DNA from 2 places in the Paenibacillus sp. URB8-2 genome. Region 2 is predicted to be linked to the other one. Evidence: a T-box and tRNA genes for the amino acid it is inferred to sense, from the RefSeq annotation. Region 2 holds a T-box; the other holds one or more tRNA genes.
What was found. The T-box of region 2 lies ahead of pheS (phenylalanine--tRNA ligase subunit alpha). A T-box ahead of a tRNA ligase gene usually reads a tRNA of that ligase, here a tRNA-Phe.
Positions count from the first base shown of each region.

Region 1 (9,232 bases), 2.8 Mb from region 2:
AACTCAGGTTTAGGCCTGTTGCTCACTCGTTGCTCAGTTTTGAGAGCTCAAACTCTCAATCTTGATCCTTGAAAACTGGATACCGAAACGAAAATTGCGTTTTAGAACATCTTTTAGCTGAACTTGTGTCAAGCGATTGATCAAGTGAAGTGAATAGTGGTTCATGATTTTCCCTAACGGGAAAACATGTGGTTAAGCTACTAAGAGCACACGGAGGATGCCTAGGCGCCAGGAGCCGATGAAGGACGTGGCGAACAACGAAAATGCCTCGGGGAGCTGTAAGCAAGCGTTGATCCGGGGGTGTCCGAATGGGGAAACCCGGCTGTGGTAATGCACAGTCACTCCTACCTGAATTCATAGGGTAGGTGGAGGCAGACCAGGGGAACTGAAACATCTAAGTACCCTGAGGAAGAGAAAACAAGAGTGATTCCGTCAGTAGCGGCGAGCGAACGCGGAACAGCCTAAACCAGGGAGCTTGCTCCCTGGGGTTGTGGGACGTCTCACATGGAGTTACAAAGGAACAAGATAGGTGAAGAGGTCTGGAAAGGCCCGCGATAGAGGTAAAAGCCCTGTAGCCCAAATTTGGTTCCCTCCGAGACGGATCCCGAGTAGTGCGGGGCACGTGAAACCCCGTATGAATCCGGCAGGACCATCTGCCAAGGCTAAATACTCCCTGGCGACCGATAGTGAAACAGTACCGTGAGGGAAAGGTGAAAAGCACCCCGGAAGGGGAGTGAAATAGTACCTGAAACCGTGTGCTTACAAGAAGTCAGAGCCCGTTATAGGGGTGATGGCGTGCCTTTTGTAGAATGAACCGGCGAGTTACGTTTAACGTGCAAGGTTAAGGCGAGAAGCCGGAGCCGCAGCGAAAGCGAGTCTGAATAGGGCGACTTAAGTACGTGGGCGTAGACCCGAAACCGTGTGATCTACCCCTGTCCAGGGTGAAGGTGCGGTAACACGCACTGGAGGCCCGAACCCACGCACGTTGAAAAGTGCGGGGATGAGGTGGGGGTAGCGGAGAAATTCCAATCGAACTCGGAGATAGCTGGTTCTCCCCGAAATAGCTTTAGGGCTAGCCTCGGTGATTAACAGTACTGGAGGTAGAGCACTGATTGGGTGCGGGGCCCGCAAGGGTTACCAAGCTCAGTCAAACTCCGAATGCCAGCTACTGATGCACCGGGAGTCAGACAGTGAGTGCTAAGATCCATTGTCAAAAGGGAAACAGCCCAGACCATCAGCTAAGGTCCCCAAGTGTGTGTTAAGTGGGAAAGGATGTGGAGTTGCACAGACAACCAGGATGTTGGCTTAGAAGCAGCCACCATTGAAAGAGTGCGTAATAGCTCACTGGTCGAGTGACTCTGCGCCGAAAATGTAACGGGGCTAAACACACCACCGAAGCTATGGCTTGATGCGTATGCATCAGGGGTAGGGGAGCGTTGTATGTGGGTTGAAGGTTGACTGTAAGGACAGCTGGACAGCATACAAGTGAGAATGCCGGTATGAGTAACGAAAAGATCAGTGAGAATCTGATCCGCCGAAAGCCCAAGGTTTCCTGAGGAAGGCTCGTCCGCTCAGGGTAAGTCGGGACCTAAGGCGAGGCCGACAGGCGTAGTCGAAGGACAACAGGTTGATATTCCTGTACCACCGTAATCCGCTATGAGCGATGGGGGGACGCAGGAGGGTAGTGACGCGGACTGATGGATGTCCGTCCAAGCAGCGAGGCTGGTGTATAGGCAAATCCGTACACCATTAAGGCTGGGCTGTGATGGGGAGCGAAAATTACAGTAGCGAAGGTCATGATCTCACACTGCCAAGAAAAGCCTCTAGCCAGGAGAAGGTGCCCGTACCGCAAACCGACACAGGTAGGCGAGAAGAGAATTCTAAGGCGCGCGGAAGAACTCTCGTTAAGGAACTCGGCAAAATGACCCCGTAACTTCGGGAGAAGGGGTGCCTCGGTAGGGTGAATAGCCCGAGGGGGCCGCAGTGAAAAGGCCCAAGCGACTGTTTAGCAAAAACACAGGTCTGTGCGAAGCCGCAAGGCGAAGTATACGGGCTGACGCCTGCCCGGTGCTGGAAGGTTAAGGGGAGCGGTTAGGGGTTAAACCCGAAGCTGTGAACCGAAGCCCCAGTAAACGGCGGCCGTAACTATAACGGTCCTAAGGTAGCGAAATTCCTTGTCAGGTAAATTCTGACCCGCACGAATGGCGTAACGACTTGGGCGCTGTCTCAACGAGAGATCCGGTGAAATTTTAATACCTGTGAAGATGCAGGTTACCCGCGACAAGACGGAAAGACCCCATGGAGCTTTACTGCAGCTTGATATTGAACTTGGGTACGATCTGTACAGGATAGGTGGGAGCCTTAGAAGCCGGAGCGCCAGCTTCGGTGGAGGCGCCGTTGGGATACCACCCTGATCGTATCTAGGTTCTAACCTGGCACCCTAAACGGGTGCGGGGACCGTGTCAGGCGGGCAGTTTGACTGGGGCGGTCGCCTCCTAAAGCGTAACGGAGGCGTCCCAAGGTTCCCTCAGAATGGTTGGAAATCATTCGAAGAGTGCAAAGGCAGAAGGGAGCTTGACTGCGAGACCAACAAGTCGAGCAGGGACGAAAGTCGGGCTTAGTGATCCGGTGGTACCGCATGGAAGGGCCATCGCTCAACGGATAAAAGCTACCCTGGGGATAACAGGCTTATCTCCCCCAAGAGTCCACATCGACGGGGAGGTTTGGCACCTCGATGTCGGCTCATCGCATCCTGGGGCTGAAGTAGGTCCCAAGGGTTGGGCTGTTCGCCCATTAAAGCGGTACGCGAGCTGGGTTCAGAACGTCGTGAGACAGTTCGGTCCCTATCTGTCGTGGGCGTAGGAAATTTGAGAGGAGCTGTCCTTAGTACGAGAGGACCGGGATGGACGTACCGCTGGTGCACCAGTTGTTCCGCCAGGAGCATGGCTGGGTAGCTACGTACGGACGGGATAAGCGCTGAAAGCATCTAAGCGTGAAGCCCCCCTCAAGATGAGATTTCCCAATTTAGTAAGACCCCTTGAAGACGACGAGGTAGATAGGTTGGAGGTGGAAGTGCAGCAATGCATGGAGCTGACCAATACTAATCGGTCGAGGGCTTATCCAAATTTCTAAAATGCAAGGTTTCGTTTCGGTTCCAGTTTTCAGGCGATCAAGCTTGAATTGAATATTGTTCCCTGATAGCTCAGTTGGTAGAGCACTCGACTGTTAATCGAGTTGTCACAGGTTCGAGTCCTGTTCGGGGAGCCATTATGGAGAGGTGTCCGAGTTGGCCGAAGGAGCACGATTGGAAATCGTGTAGGCGTCAAAAGCGTCTCGAGGGTTCGAATCCCTCTCTCTCCGCCACTATATTTTAAGGTATGGCCCGTTGGTCAAGGGGTTAAGACACCTCCCTTTCACGGAGGTAACAGGGGTTCGAATCCCCTACGGGTCACCATCTTCAAACTTGCTTTACGGTTGAGATATCTGGTAAGATAACAATTGTTCTTTTATGGAGGCTTAGCTCAGCTGGGAGAGCATCTGCCTTACAAGCAGAGGGTCGGGGGTTCGATCCCCTCAGCCTCCACCATGATACTACTAAATAAATACTTTTTACTGACGCGGGGTGGAGCAGCCCGGTAGCTCGTCGGGCTCATAACCCGAAGGCCGCAGGTTCAAATCCTGCCCCCGCAACCAATTCTTCTTAGAGAAGAAGCCTCGTGGAACCGTGGTGTAGAGGCCTAACATGCCTGCCTGTCACGCAGGAGATCGCGGGTTCGAATCCCGTCGGTTCCGCCATTTATTTCAATACGGGTTTGGCTCGGTAGCTCAGTCGGTAGAGCAGAGGACTGAAAATCCTCGTGTCGGCGGTTCGATTCCGTCCCGAGCCACCATGAATTTAATAATTGAATAAGCCGGTGTAGCTCAACTGGTAGAGCAACTGACTTGTAATCAGTAGGTTGGGGGTTCAAGTCCTCTCGCCGGCACCATTTTCCTGGAGGATTAGCGAAGTGGCCAAACGCAGCAGACTGTAAATCTGTTCTCTTACGAGTTCGGTGGTTCGAATCCATCATCCTCCACCAGTTTAGGGGCATAGTTTAAAGGTAGAACAGCGGTCTCCAAAACCGTTAGTGTGGGTTCAATTCCTGCTGCCCCTGCCAAATAATTTCAGCATTCCATAACATATGGCGGTCGTGGCGAAGGGGTTAACGCACCGGATTGTGGCTCCGGCATTCGTGGGTTCAAGTCCCATCGATCGCCCCATATTACTTATTGGAATGTATTGGGGATTAGCCAAGCGGTAAGGCAACGGACTTTGACTCCGTCATGCATAGGTTCGAATCCTATATCCCCAGCCATTTTGCGGACGTGGCTCAGCGGTAGAGCATCGCCTTGCCAAGGCGAGGGTCGCGGGTTCGATTCCCGTCGTCCGCTCCATCTTTATACGGCGCCATAGCCAAGTGGTAAGGCACAGCTCTGCAAAAGCTCTATCCCCAGTTCGAATCTGGGTGGCGCCTCCATTGCTTTATTTAGAGGAAATGATCTCATTTCCATGATCCGCGCCGGTGTGGCGGAATGGCAGACGCGCGCGACTCAAAATCGTGAGGGAAACCGTGGAGGTTCGAGTCCTCTCACCGGCATCATCAAATAGGCTTATAAGATTGCTTTAGCGATCTTATAAGCCTATTTTTATTTTTGCTTTTCTTTTTTTCTCCGACCCAAACATCAATACCACACTGGCTAACACTTCCCCTGTGAAACACGGACATTGCACCCAAATTCATGAAATACATTATAAATATTGATAATTAATTATAATTAAATATAATTAGATATAAACTGTGTGATTGGAGGGTTATCCAATGCATCATTCCGGCTTATTTGTTGAACCTGCATGCGAACATAATAATTGTCCGGATAAAATGGGCTGCTCCAGTCCAAAGCCGGGGGAGCGGACACACCCCTGCGCTTTTCAGGGCTCACAGTCGGTATTGATGCCGATCTTGGACACGGCGCATCTGGTTCATGGCACTGCAAGCTGTCTTCAAAACGGTTGGGGAATGCTGAAGGCGCAGTCGCCTGGCGGCTCGTTGTCCAAGCTTGTGTTTTCCATGGGACTGACGGAAGAAGATTTAATGCTCGGCAGCGAGAGTAAGCTTCTGCAAATGATCGGCCATATTGTCCGGCGGCACCATCCGCCTTGTGTCTTTGTGTATGCGACCTGCGCCACTCTTTTTACTATGGAGGATTTGAATGCTGTGTGTGAAAAGGCGGAGCAGGCCTGGGGAATATCGGTGATCGCCGTTCATAATCCAGGATTTGCCGGAGGCCAGAACATAGGGAGCCGGTATGCAGGGGAGGCCTTGTTCGAGAAAGTGATCGGTACAACAACGGACGTTGAGGACAAAGAAAGCACTCCGTTTGATATCAATTTAATCGGCGAGTATTCTTTTTCACAAGAGATGAAGGAAATCGAAGGCTTGCTGTCCGAGACGGGAATCCGTGTAGTGACGCGAATTGGGGGAGACTGTTCCTTTGATGAACTGCGTGCGGCCCATCTTGCGAAGGTGAATATGCTTGTAGGCGGCAGGTCGATGTTGAATTTGGCCAGGCACATGCAGGATTCGTTCGGTATCCCTTTTTGTGAGGGATCTTTCTGCGGGTCCAATGAAATCCGGTTCTCTCTGCGCCAGCTTGCTTACTACTTTCAGGATGCGGAGCTGGATGATAGACTTCAACGGTTTATGCGCAAGGAGGAAGCGCGTGTTCGCAAAGAAATTTCCTTAACCTGCAAACCTCTGAAGGGAAAGAAAGTCGTGCTCTTTACGGAAGGGGCGGAGAGCTGGTTGTATATCTCGGCGCTGTATGAGCTCGGTCTGCGGATCACGGTCATCGGCACCTATTCGAATGCGCGGGAAGATGTGTCCCGAATCAAGGAAAGAATCAAGGATGATACTCTGATCATTACGGAGATTGACGAAAAAAGCATACTTGAGCTGTATGAGGGACGGAAAGCCGATCTGATGATCGTCAGTGGGCGAAGCGCCTATGTGCCTTTGAAAGAGAAAATACCGTTTCTGGATATTGACGGAGAGCGCAGGAAGACGTACACGGGATATGCCGGCTTGCGGAGAATGGCCGAGGATCTTATGGATATTTTGGAACAGCCCATTTGGCAAATGGTCCGCCGCCGTTCGCCGTGGGAGGTGTGACCGATGAGTATACATTTCAGTTCGGCTACCGGACCGCTGCCGGGCAATCTCCTGCTTGGCAACCAGACGATCGGCGGTGTGCTTGCCCTTCAGGGCATTTACCGCTCCATGCCTATTCTGCACGGGGTATCGGGGTGTGCGGAATCAATCCGGACCGTCTTGTCCCGCCACTTCCGCGAACCTGTCTCCATACAAAATGTATCCATTCAGGATTCCGATGTCATCCTCGGCGCCGACAATGCGGTCTGTGAAGCGATCCGGCATGCAATGTCCGAGGATAGCCCGGATGTGCTTGCCATGATCGGCACTTCGTTAACGGAGGCAACCAAAGAGGATTTGCAGGGAATTACAAGCCGTTATTTGGAGGAGAACCGGCCTGTTTTTCAAGACAAGCTGCTGTTGACGCTCTCGCTCCCTGATTATGAAGGCTCTGTTGAATCGGGATATGTCCGAGTTGTACAGGCCGTAATCGAAGAAATAATCAATTCCCGTCCCAAAGCCCCGCCCAAAAAACACCGCAACCGGATCAACCTCCTGCCTGGCCCTCATCTGACACCGGGAGATGTTATGGAATTAAAAGAAATCATCGCTTCGTTTGGCATGGAGGTTATCGTACTGCCCGATCTGTCTTCTTCGCTGACGGGTCATCTGCTGACCGGCCATACCTCTTTATCCCGAGGCGGGGTTCCCTTGGACTATCTGAGAGAAATGGTTTCCTCCGGCTGCACCGTAGCGGTCGGGCGCAGCATGGAGCCCTGCGCCAAGCTGCTCAGCAAAGAGCTGAACATCCCTTATCGTGTATTCCAAGGCATAACCGGTCTGCAGGAGACGGATGAATTCTTTCAATTCCTGCTTGAGCTGAGCGGAAGCGAGGTTCAGGTCAAATACCGCTGGCAGCGGCAGTTTCTTCTGGATTGCATGCTGGACACTTGTTCAACGTTCAGAGGGAAGCGGATTGTCGCGGCGCTCGAGCCGGACCATTTGCGCTCGCTGTCCCAGTGGCTTTTGGAAGTCGGCGTCAAATCTTTTGAGCATGTCCATGAATCGCTGATATTCGAAAAAGAAACGGCGCAGACAGCCGATTTATGGATCGGCAGTTCTTACAGCGAATCGGTGGCGGAAGAAAGGGGCATTCCTTTTATTCCCTTCGGCTTTCCTGTGTTTAACCGCTTCGGTTCCTCATTTCATGTCAGTGTCGGCTATCGGGGGACGGCGGAAATGGTGAACTATTTTGGAAATGTTCTGATGAATGGAGGAGAAGTCTTTCGATAAGCGCACCTTGAGCGCTTTTCTTTTTAACAATGTAAGCGATTTATTACTAAAATGAAAGCGGATAATCAGAGGTTTATGTGAGATAACATGACGTAGTGTTTGAACGATTTGTCAAAGAGCAATGTATGCGCTTAAGTGTCATTGACAGGTTTTGTCTTCAAAGTCTAAGATGGCTCTAACGAGTTAAACCAACTCCCGCATTATGTTATGTAATATCACACGTGACTTCCTCAATGCTTATCATTAACCTTTCTTAAAAGGAGGCGTTTCAGTGGAAACGATTGACGCCGCCGACGAAGCAAGCCGTCAGATGGCAGAGAAGCAGCAGGCGGGCGAGGAGCATACGCCGAAATCGGCCGGGCTTCCGGCATCCGAATCTGCCGCAGTCCGAATCGCTGTTGCAACACGGGGCGGCGGGAAAGTTAATGTACACTTTGGTCACGCGAACGAGTTTTGGATCTATGACGTCTCGGGACAAAAGACGAAGCTTTTGGAAGTACGCAAGGTTGAGGCGTATTGCAGCGGAAGGACCGAGTGCAGCAGTCCGGACGACAAAAAGAAGATTTTTGACGATACGGCGGCCATGCTCGGTGATTGCCAAGTGCTATTGTGCTCGGGGATCGGCGATTCGCCAAGGCGCAAGCTTTTGCAAAAAGGGATTGCAGCACTTTCAGGTAAAGGCGGCATCGAAGAGCTGCTGCTGGAAAGCGTAGAGTTCTACAAAGATTTAGGAATTTGATGACGACGGCCGTTCAGGACTTATATCAATAAATAACCTAAATATTCTATATAATGGAGGATGATTATTCATGAGTAAGAAACCAAGACAAATCGCATTTTACGGTAAGGGCGGTATCGGTAAATCCACGACCTCGCAAAACACGCTGGCTCAGCTGGCTACTACTTTTGGCCAAAAGATCATGATCGTAGGTTGTGACCCTAAGGCTGACTCCACTCGTCTGATCCTGAACACGAAAGCTCAACAAACAGTGCTTCACATGGCCGCTGAATTGGGTTCGGTCGAAGATCTCGAACTGGAAGACGTAGTAGCAACTGGCTTTGGCGACATCCTCTGCGTTGAGTCCGGCGGTCCGGAACCAGGCGTAGGCTGCGCAGGCCGCGGTATCATCACTTCCATCAACTTCCTGGAAGAGCAAGGCGCTTATGACGGCATGGACTTTATCTCTTACGACGTACTCGGTGACGTTGTGTGCGGCGGTTTCGCAATGCCTATCCGCGAAAACAAAGCGCAAGAAATCTACATCGTCTGCTCCGGCGAAATGATGGCTATGTACGCTGCCAACAACATCGCACGCGGTATTCTGAAATATGCTCAAAGCGGCAGTGTTCGTCTGGGTGGCCTGATTTGTAACTCCCGTAACACCGACCGTGAAGACGAGCTGATCATGGAACTTGCGCGTCGCCTGAACACACAAATGATCCACTTCGTACCTCGCGACAACGTCGTACAACATGCCGAGCTGAGAAGAATGACGGTTACTCAGTACAACCCTGAGCACAACCAAGCCAACGAATACAAGCAACTGGCTGACAAAATCCTGCACAACGAAATGCTGAATATTCCGACTCCGATCGAGATGGACGAACTGGAACAACTGCTGATCGATTTCGGTGTGGTAGAAGACGAAGAAACGGCTATCAAGAAACTGCAAGAAAAAGAAGCAGCAAACGCCTAATCGAAGAGAAGACGTATGGCTGTTCATGAAATCATAAAATAATGGAACAGGCTT
Region 1 is NZ_AP023239.1:4,800,293-4,809,524, reverse strand. It holds rRNA gene PUR_RS22220 (23S ribosomal RNA) at 191-3,124, shown strand; tRNA gene PUR_RS22215 (tRNA-Asn) at 3,192-3,267, shown strand; tRNA gene PUR_RS22210 (tRNA-Ser) at 3,272-3,363, shown strand; tRNA gene PUR_RS22205 (tRNA-Glu) at 3,380-3,454, shown strand; tRNA gene PUR_RS22200 (tRNA-Val) at 3,511-3,586, shown strand; tRNA gene PUR_RS22195 (tRNA-Met) at 3,617-3,693, shown strand; tRNA gene PUR_RS22190 (tRNA-Asp) at 3,719-3,795, shown strand; tRNA gene PUR_RS22185 (tRNA-Phe) at 3,815-3,890, shown strand; tRNA gene PUR_RS22180 (tRNA-Thr) at 3,911-3,986, shown strand; tRNA gene PUR_RS22175 (tRNA-Tyr) at 3,994-4,079, shown strand; tRNA gene PUR_RS22170 (tRNA-Trp) at 4,084-4,157, shown strand; tRNA gene PUR_RS22165 (tRNA-His) at 4,185-4,260, shown strand; tRNA gene PUR_RS22160 (tRNA-Gln) at 4,281-4,355, shown strand; tRNA gene PUR_RS22155 (tRNA-Gly) at 4,360-4,434, shown strand; tRNA gene PUR_RS22150 (tRNA-Cys) at 4,444-4,517, shown strand; tRNA gene PUR_RS22145 (tRNA-Leu) at 4,559-4,637, shown strand; gene PUR_RS22140 (nitrogenase component 1) at 4,860-6,209, shown strand; gene PUR_RS22135 (nitrogenase component 1) at 6,213-7,481, shown strand; gene PUR_RS22130 (NifB/NifX family molybdenum-iron cluster-binding protein) at 7,753-8,220, shown strand; gene nifH (nitrogenase iron protein) at 8,291-9,178, shown strand.
Region 1: it encodes a tRNA-Phe, which carries the amino acid that the T-box ahead of pheS (phenylalanine--tRNA ligase subunit alpha) is inferred to sense. The anticodon was not compared.

Region 2 (9,232 bases):
TCATCAGCGCCATCTGGGCGCCATCGACATACGGTTCGGCTATAAAGTACAGCAGATAAGACACCAAAAATCCGCAGCCGATCACAACTTGCTTCTGAAATCTGAAATCTGCGCGGAGCCACACTTCCGCCACGATCATAATCAGCAGCAAAAACAAACTGCAAGGGAATATAAGATAACCCATCTGCTCCGGAACGGTGAAAGCGGGTGCTGGTTTCAAGCCGACGAGCACATAGATAACCTGCCCTATTAAAGTAATCGCTATCAGCGTCCAGTATAAATTCAATATTCTTCGGTGCCAGACTTCCGTATTCAGTAAAACAGCAGCTCCACTAATGAGAATCCCCTACTTTTAACCTTTGTATTATAATATATACGCAGTACAATGATTTTCATTATAATAAATTTGAATCGCTTTTGCATCCGTTTTTACAATTCCGGGTTGAGCTTCCGATGCCAGTTTTGCTGTAGCCTTGCCCGGAAGTTGATCATCGCAAAACTTTTAGGAGGTCAACATGAAAAAAACAGCTTTGTTTCTGTTATCCATCGCCCTTGTGCTCATTCTTTCCGCCTGCGGCGGGAAATCGGACGGCGGCGGGAACACTGCGGACAGCGGGACCGGCAGTACAGTCAGTCCGGCGGCGGCGCAGGAGGAAATCGTCATCAAGGCAACCAACTACAGCTTTGACCAAAAGGAGTACCATCTGAAAAAGGGGGTTCCCGTCAAAATTACATTTGAGAACGAGAGTGGCAACCACGGCATTCTTGTTCCCGAGCTCAATCTTCAATTAGACGGCAAACAAAACTCACAGGTGATCGTTCCCGAACAAGCGGGCACGTTCAAGATGACCTGCTCGGTATTTTGCGGCTCCGGCCACAGCCAAATGAGCGCCGATATCATCGTGGAGTAATTTCGCATAATCAACCGTTTAAAAAGGCAGCCCCCGCTGAAATCTCCGGGGGCTGCCCTTTGTCTAATTGTTGCAATTTATTCTGCGAGAAACGTACCCGCAACCTGGATGGACGCCGTCAGGCGTTTCTCCTTGTACGCCGTTATTTAACTATCCTGTTCGATAAGTTGAATCCATTCATTATATTCAATTTGCAGCTTCGCATATTCCGCCTGTAGCTTCTGATGCTCCTGCGTAACGCGGTCCAGTTCGCTTTGCCGCATGTTGAATTCGGCTTGAAGCAGCCGAAGCTGTCCCTGGACAAGCTCGTAATTTTCACCGATCTCTTCAAGCTTCCGGAGTACGTCGCTGCGCTCATGACTCAGCGAATCGCGCACCCGTTCGCCCTCCAAGGCCTCCTGCTGCCAGACATCGATTTCCTCGCGCAGCTTCGACTCCGTCTCGGCCCACACCTGCTGCGCCTGCTTCAGCTCTTCGTAATTCGCTCTCCACGATTCACCGTAGCTCTGCGATTCACTTAGCTGTTCGCGCTGCAGCTCGGCGGCAGCCGCGGCCTCTCTGCCCGCTTCGGACAATTCTTCCAGCCGAAGCGATGCTTCCTCGGCCTCTTCTTCAAGAAGGCGGCAGCGCTCCTGAAGCCGTTCTCCGTTCTGCAGCACTTCATCGTACTGCACAATCAATTCCTCATGGCGCTCACGGAGGCCAGCCAGAGTGCTCTCCGTTTCCGCGCTGCGGACACGCAGCGTCTCTCGGGCGCTTTCGGCTTCCTGCCGGAGAGCCGCTTCCCGCTCGAGCGACTTCGACAGACCCTCGGCCTCGCTCCGAAGTCTGTAAAGCTCTCCCTGCACGGCTTCGAGCTTCTCCTCGGCCTCAAGCAGGCTGACCTCCAGTTCGCCAATCTCCTCCTGCCGCTTGCCTGCCGTCGCCTTCCATTCGTCGTGCTCGGCCGTTATCCGCGCAAGCTCTTCCTCGGCGCGGCGAAGCCGTTCGGACGTCTCGCCCAGCGACTTCCGCAGCTCTTCCGCCTGGCTCTTCGACAGCTCATAGGCCTGCCGAAGCTCCGCAAGCTCCTGCTGCAGCAAGTCTCCGAGGCCGCTGGCAGCCTGCAGCTCATCACTAAGCTGCCGCTCGCGCAGAAGAGTCTCGTTATGCTGATTTTGCAGCGCAGACCGGGCTTCGCGTTCTGCCTTCAGGCCAGCCTCCTCGGCGCGCAGCTTCGACTGAAGTTGGCTTATTGTGCCACGCAGCTCGCCGATCTGCTTCTCCATCTCCTGCGCGGTTTGCTTGTGCCGGTGCTCCTGATTGCCCAAGGACTGCCGAAGCTCCTTGTTCTTCGCAAGCTCGCGCTGCAAAGATTCCCGCTCCCGGTTCAGTTCCTTGTCCAGCGCCGAGGTAGCCTCTTCCCGTTCGCGGGTCATGGCGCTCTTCGTTTCCTCAAGCTCCCTGCCGAGCGCAGCCTTCGTCTCCGCAAGCTCCCGCTCCAGACGGTCCTTGATCTCCGTCAGCTCCGACATATGCGAAGCCCGGAGTTCCTCCAGCTCCGCCCGGTGCCCGGCGCTCAACGCTTCCACTTGCTTCAGGCGCAGCGCCTCGGCCTGCTCAAGCTCCAGACGGTAGCTCTCACTGCTCTCTTCCCGTTCGCGTTGATGCGTTTCGCGCTGCTCCTGCTGCTCCAGGTCCCGCCGCTTCAGCTCTTCCTCAAGTCCCTGCCGAACCGCCGCGGCTGTCTCCTCCGCCTTCCGCAGAAGCTCAGCATGCGTTTTGCGCTCCTGCTCTCCAGCCTCCAGATGCCGCTTGAGTTCCTCCTCGGCCTCGACAATCAGCCGTTTCTTCTCCTCCTCGGCCTCGGCAATCAGCAGACGCTTCTCCTCCTCGGCCTCGGCGGCAAGCCGTTCCTGCTCCTCCTGCTGTTCCCCCTGGGCCTCCAGCAGACGGGCGACCTCGGCGCGCAGCAAGCTGCGCTCTCCGGTCAGCATATTCAATTCATTCTTGAGATCCTGCGCTTGTATCGCCTGTTCCGCCATGTGCACGGCGGCAAGAACCGCTATGCGCGGAGTATCCAGCCGACTATGGGATTTGGAAATCGCTCGCATATGCTCGTCTACATAATGGGCGATCTGTTTCATATATTCAGTACTGCTTCCAACTAGTTTATAGGAAGTACCGTAAATTTCCACGGCGACACGAGTCCGGTCCATTGCCACAGTTGTGCCCTCCTTTATGTGTATGCGGATTCTAAGCTGGTTTATCGTCTCTATTGTACTATTGTAACTTTATCCACAAGCATTTGGCAAAAAAGCTCTATTTCCTTTTTCCGCCGTGAAATCCACCGCCAATAAAAGGGAAAAGCCGCAGCGAATCCGGGGTTCTAATTGGATTCGCTGCGGCTTTGCACAATTCCTGCTACTTTCTTAAGTTTGCGCCAAAACTTTGCTGAAGCGCGTCAAGCACCTTGGAGTGAACCTCCGAGACTTCCTCGTCGGTCAACGTATGCTCCGTATGGCGGTACAGCAGGGAAATGGCTATGCTCTTCTTGCCGCTTTCCATTTTCCCGCCCGTGTAGACGTCAAATACCTGCGCCGATTGCAGTAGGCTGCCTCCCTGTTCGCGGATGACATCCAGCAGCCGGCTCGCCGGAATTTCAGAATCGACGACGATAGCAATATCCCGTTCCATGCCCGGGAAACGCGGAAGCTCGCTGTACTGCAGCGATGTCCGCGCCGCTTCATAGAGCGGCGCAAGCAAAATCTCGGCCGTATACGTATCCTCCAGATCCTGCTTGCGCTGCAGATCGGGATGGACCTGTCCCATGGTGCCGAGCTTCACCCGTTCGCCCTCTACGTTCAGGTAGAGCGAAGCGGAGCGACCGGGATGATAACCCTGCGGTGAATCGCCTTCGAAAACAACGGCGTTGTCCAAACCAAGGTAAGCGAACACCGATTCCAGCGCCCCCTTCAGATCGAAGAAGTCGACGGACTCTGGGGCCACATTCCATTGCTTCGCAGCCCGGCTTCCCGTCAGGAGCAGAGCCAGCGTCTGAAACTCCCGAGGCTGCCGGGTCAGCTGTTCCTCATCGGTAATAAAGACGCTGCCGATCTCGAACAGTGCCAGATCGCTCTGGCGGCGGTTCACGTTGTACTGCGCGATATCAAGCAACTGCGGCAAAAGACTGGTCCGCAGCACGCTGCGGTCCTCACTCATCGGCATGGCCAGCTTGACCGCCAGCCCACCCTCGGTCAGTGCAGGGAACAGCGCGGTCCGCTCGGGCTGAATGAAGGAGTAACCGAGCACCTCCTGATAGCCGCCGTCCGCCAGCAGTCTTCGCAATGTGCGGCGCAGCGTCTGCGGTCCGGTCAATCCTCCCGGCGTAGTCGGCCCTTCAATAAGCGTAGTCGGAATGTTGTCATAACCGTACAGACGGGCAATCTCCTCGAAGAGATCCACATCCAGGCTGATATCGCCGCGTCTTGTGGGCACGCTGACTTCAATCGTACCCTCTTCCGCATCTCCGAATGAAAAATGCAGCCGTGCAAACAGCGTCTTCACTTCCAGCAGCGAGAGGTCCATGCCGAGACGGCGGTTTACCTTATCAAGCGACAGCTTGATTACTCTCTCCTCAACTTCGTCGGTTCCGGCCTGAACGATCCCTCCGTGCACGGAGCCGCCGGCGTAGCGGCTAAGCAACGAAGCCGCGCGGTTCAGCGCAGGGATAACGGAGCGCGGGTCAACTTCCTTCTCGAACCGCAAGGAAGCCTCCGAGCGGAGACCGAGCTGGCGGGATGTCTTGCGGACCGTTCCACCATCGAATCTGGCCGATTCCAGTACGATATTTACCGTCTGATCGGTTACTTCCGAATTCAGGCCGCCCATCACTCCTGCCAGCGCCACCGCTTTTGCGGCATCCGCGATCACCAGCATATGCGGCTCCAGCTTGCGCTCCTGTCCGTCCAGAGTGGTCAGGATCTCGCCTTCACGGGCAAGACGGACGCCAATCGCGCCTCCCTCAAGCCGGTCGGCATCGAAAGCATGCAGCGGCTGTCCGTATTCCAGCATGACGTAATTCGTGATGTCCACAATATTGTTGATCGGACGGACTCCCGCCGCCATCAGACGGTTCTGCATCCACAGCGGCGAGGGAGCTGGCTTCACGCCGGAGATATAACGGACCGCATAATGCTTGCAATGCTCCTCATTCTCAACAGTAACGGCTATTTTGTCAGATGCAGGCGAGATGATCTCAATGACATCCCGGCCGGGATCCGGTAGAGACAGCTCGCGTCCGAGAATGGCGCTGGTTTCATAAGCCGCGCCAATCATGCTGAGACAATCCGACCGGTTCGGAGTCAGATCGAATTCAAGAATCTCGTCGTTCAGGCCGAGCACTGTCATAATGTCTTGTCCGATTTCCGTGTCTTCAGGCAGTACAAGAATACCTTCCTGAAGCTCTTTCGGCAGCAGCTTGTCATTCATACCCAGCTCTTTGGCGGAACAAATCATGCCCTGGGATACGACGCCGCGAAGCTTGGCCTTTTTGATCTCAAGACCCGGAAGCTTCGCGCCGACCAGCGCCACGGGAACCTTTTGGCCCGCCGCCACGTTCTTCGCCCCGCAGACGATCTGCAGGTCCTCGTCCTGGCCGGCGTCGACAATGCATACATTCAGCTTGTCGGCGTCGGGATGCTTTTCCTTGGATTTGACAAATCCGGTGACAATCCCGGACAGTCCTTTATTGCGGCACTCCACGCTGTCGATTTCAATGCCCGCGTCCGTAATTTTATCTGCCAGTTCCTCGGCAGTTACGCCATCCAGCGATATATAATCAGCCAGCCAGCCGGTTGATACTTTCATGTCCGCTCACTTCCTTATATTATGTTGATTTTCATACTTGCGGGGTATTTTCACACGCCTCTGAACTGCTTGACAAAGCCCATATCGTTGAAATAGAAATTGCGAATGTCGTCAATCCCGTATTTCAGCATCGCGATCCGCTCCGCGCCCATGCCAAAGGCGAATCCGCTGTATTTTTCAGGGTCGTAACCGCCCATTTCCAGCACCTTCGGATGCACCATGCCAGCGCCCAGGATTTCCAGCCAGCCTGTTTGCTTGCACAATCTGCAGCCATGTCCGCCGCATTTAAAGCAGCTTACATCGACTTCCACGCTCGGTTCGGTGAAAGGGAAGAAGCTCGGACGAAGGCGAATGCCCGTGTTCGCTCCGAACATTTCTTTGACGAACTGCTGAAGCGTCCCTTTCAGGTCGCTCATGCGGATATTCGGCCCAATGACCAGCCCTTCAATTTGATGGAACTGGAAAGAGTGGGTCGCATCGTCGTCGTCGCGCCGGAACACTTTGCCCGGGCAGATGATTTTAACCGGAACTTCGCCTTGCATCGCCTGCATGGTTCGGACCTGCACCGGAGATGTCTGGGTGCGCATGAGCAATTCCTCCGTCAAATAAAAGGAATCCTGCATGTCGCGGGCCGGATGGTTCTTGGGCAGGTTCAGCGCCTCGAAATTGTAATAATCCGTCTCCACCTCGGGACCCTCAGCCACACGGTAGCCCATGCCAATGAAGATATCCTCAATTTCCTGAATCACCCGGTTCAGCGGATGAACACCTCCCTGGGGCAGACCACGTCCCGGCAGTGTAACGTCCACTTTCTCCGCTTGCAGACGGTTCAGCGTCTCCTGCTCTTGAAAAGCCTCCTGCTTCGAGACGATAATCTCCTCTATGGCACTCCGCACCGTATTCGCCACCTGTCCGATGACCGGACGCTCCTCAGCGCTCAGCGAACCCATGCCGCGCAGAACCTCCGTAAGCTCGCCCTTTTTGCCGAGATATTTTACCCGAAGGTCATTCAGCGTTTGAGGGTCCTGTACCTCCCGCAGCTTCTCCAGCGCTTCAACCTTTAATGCTTCCAGCTTTTCTTTCATGGCTTTAGCAGCCTCCTCTACTTCAATATTTGTGCACAAAAAAAGCCTTTTCTCCCGGTAAGGGACGAAAAGACCGTGGTACCACCCTTGTTAGGCAACTGCGGACATTTCCCGACGAACGGGAGACTGCCGATTAAACGCTGCCTCACTTTATGCAGAAATAACGGTCTGCGGCCGGTATCCTCTACTTAATGATCACCCATTACTGGGGGTCATGTTCAAAGAACTGCTCCGGAGCGAACTTCGACAGCCCTGGTTCCCGGACACGCTCTCAATCTCCGGCGTTTCCTCCCTGTGGGCTAGATGCTGTGTACTCTTCTCCATCGTCGCATTATTTTATTCCTTCTTACAGCATTCTTCATTATAGTGATTTCGAGCAATTTTGGCAAGCGGCAAGCATTGTGTTGGCGAATCTTCATGCCTATTTATACATCTTTCGTTTCCGATCGGCTGGTTCGCTTCTTAGTCCCGCCTGCCACGACACGCCCAAAATGCCGGACCACCGCCCCGCTTCGGCAGACGGATGCGCATTCACCGCAAAGAATGCAGTCCGGATGATCCATTGTTTCATTCTTAACCATTTCGGTTACTTTCAAGCTCATACTGCATGCTCGGGTACAGCTACCGCAGGATTCGCATTTGGCGGCATCGGCTCTAAGTCTTAGTCCGGGCAGCCCAAGAATCCGGCCGACTCGGGTTCCGATCGTATTCAAAATGGACATCGGGCATATATATAGACAAGTGGCCCTTTTTCCCAAAAGAAGAGGAGCAATAGACAGCAGCAGCACGATCACCGCCATGAAAACCGCTTTGCCCAGTTGTCAACAGAAATATAATTTTCGGTCAGATAGAACAGCTGAACCTCGGGCCATTTTGCATTGGCCACAAGCGGATAAACAATAAACCCAAGCCAGATTAGTCCAAGAACGTATCGAACGGGCTTTAGGTGGGTAATAAGTCTCAAGGGTTTTTTCCGCCATTCGTTTAACGCTGTCTGCAAGCCCCCGTAAGGGCATATATACCCGCAAGCAGCCCTGCCCGCAAATAATCCGCTAAGCAGAAAAGCAAGCCATACGAAAAAAGCGCCGGCCATTACGCCGTGAAATAATCCGTCAATAACCAAATACGGCGAAAAACAATTCAGCGTTACAGGAAGCAGCAAAAAAGAAGCTATGGAAACCGTCTTCTGAATATTTAGGCGCCGTGCGCGCCGCTTGGAGGTGCTGTTCACTCTGAATGCCCCTTTTACACGCAGTATTCAATACATATTGAATAACGGCCGGCTATTACGAAGTCATCCTGATATACTACGGACCGAAACAGTATTGTACATAACCCATAATTCCGTGACGCAGAAACCCGCTCCATTTGTTCAGAGGACATTTACATCAGCTTCATAGGCTTGACTGGATCAATTCCGTCATCGCCGCTGCTACCGCCATTGTCTCCAGAGGCCAAGATGGATTTCAGGATTTTCTGCCGCTTTCGCTCCTTTCTTTTTGATTCAGCTGCCTGGATAGTCATACATGGATGACTTAATCTCAGCCGGTCCCGGGGCATGCGTATCGTCTGATTTTATTATGTCTTTGCGAGGAGAGGAAGACAGTGGCTGGGTTCACCGAAGTTAAAACAACCCGTAAATTAATCATTATGTTCGCTTCTATAACTGTTCTTTTAATTGTTGTCAGCATCGGCTCCTTGCTGTATCTGAACCACACCATCAGCCGTTTCACGGATACCCTTTATGAGGATATCAACCGGAATACGAATCTCATTCAGGAAGCCGAGAGCGATTTGTATCAATCTTCACAGGCTCTCCAGATGGTTCTCAGCCCTTCCCTGCCTGAAGCACAGCGATCTGAATACCGGCAGGAATTCGAAGATAATCTGGCCCGGACCGAGCGGAATGTTGAAGCCATTGGACAGAAGCTGGCCTCCATGGAGCCCTACCAGAACCACAAAGAGAGCGAAGCGCTGCTGGATGAAATCCGGTATCAGCTTGCCGGTTTTGAAGGCCCTTTCGGGAAATGGCGGTTGAGCGCGAGATCACTGCTCTTAACCGGCACGCCGGAGGACGGGGGAGACCCGGAGAACCTCACTCCCGCGCCGGACAGCGTACAGTTGAAGGAAGCGCTCCGGTATCTTGACCGGTCGGAAGAATTGCTCGGCAGTTATGCGAAGCAGGTTATTGATGATTTTCGCAACCAGAAAAGCTCGGTGTTCGCTCTCTATTCCCTTCTGCTGTTCATGCTTGTTCTCGTTATTATTTATCTGGGCCGCAGAATTCTCTCGCTCCAAATCGAGATGCGGGAGGAACAGGCACTGTATCAGCTTATCGGGGAGACGATGTCCGATTTTATCCTGCTTACGGATTCGAACGGCCTTATT
Region 2 is NZ_AP023239.1:1,996,275-2,005,506, reverse strand. It holds gene PUR_RS09085 (GGDEF domain-containing protein) at 1-286, opposite strand, end outside; gene PUR_RS09080 (cupredoxin domain-containing protein) at 516-911, shown strand; gene PUR_RS09075 (hypothetical protein) at 1,058-3,109, opposite strand; gene pheT (phenylalanine--tRNA ligase subunit beta) at 3,315-5,759, opposite strand; gene pheS (phenylalanine--tRNA ligase subunit alpha) at 5,810-6,844, opposite strand; T-box leader at 6,902-7,180, opposite strand; gene PUR_RS26515 (4Fe-4S dicluster domain-containing protein) at 7,270-7,566, opposite strand; gene PUR_RS26510 (4Fe-4S binding protein) at 7,635-7,937, opposite strand; gene PUR_RS09045 (diguanylate cyclase domain-containing protein) at 8,450-9,232, shown strand, end outside.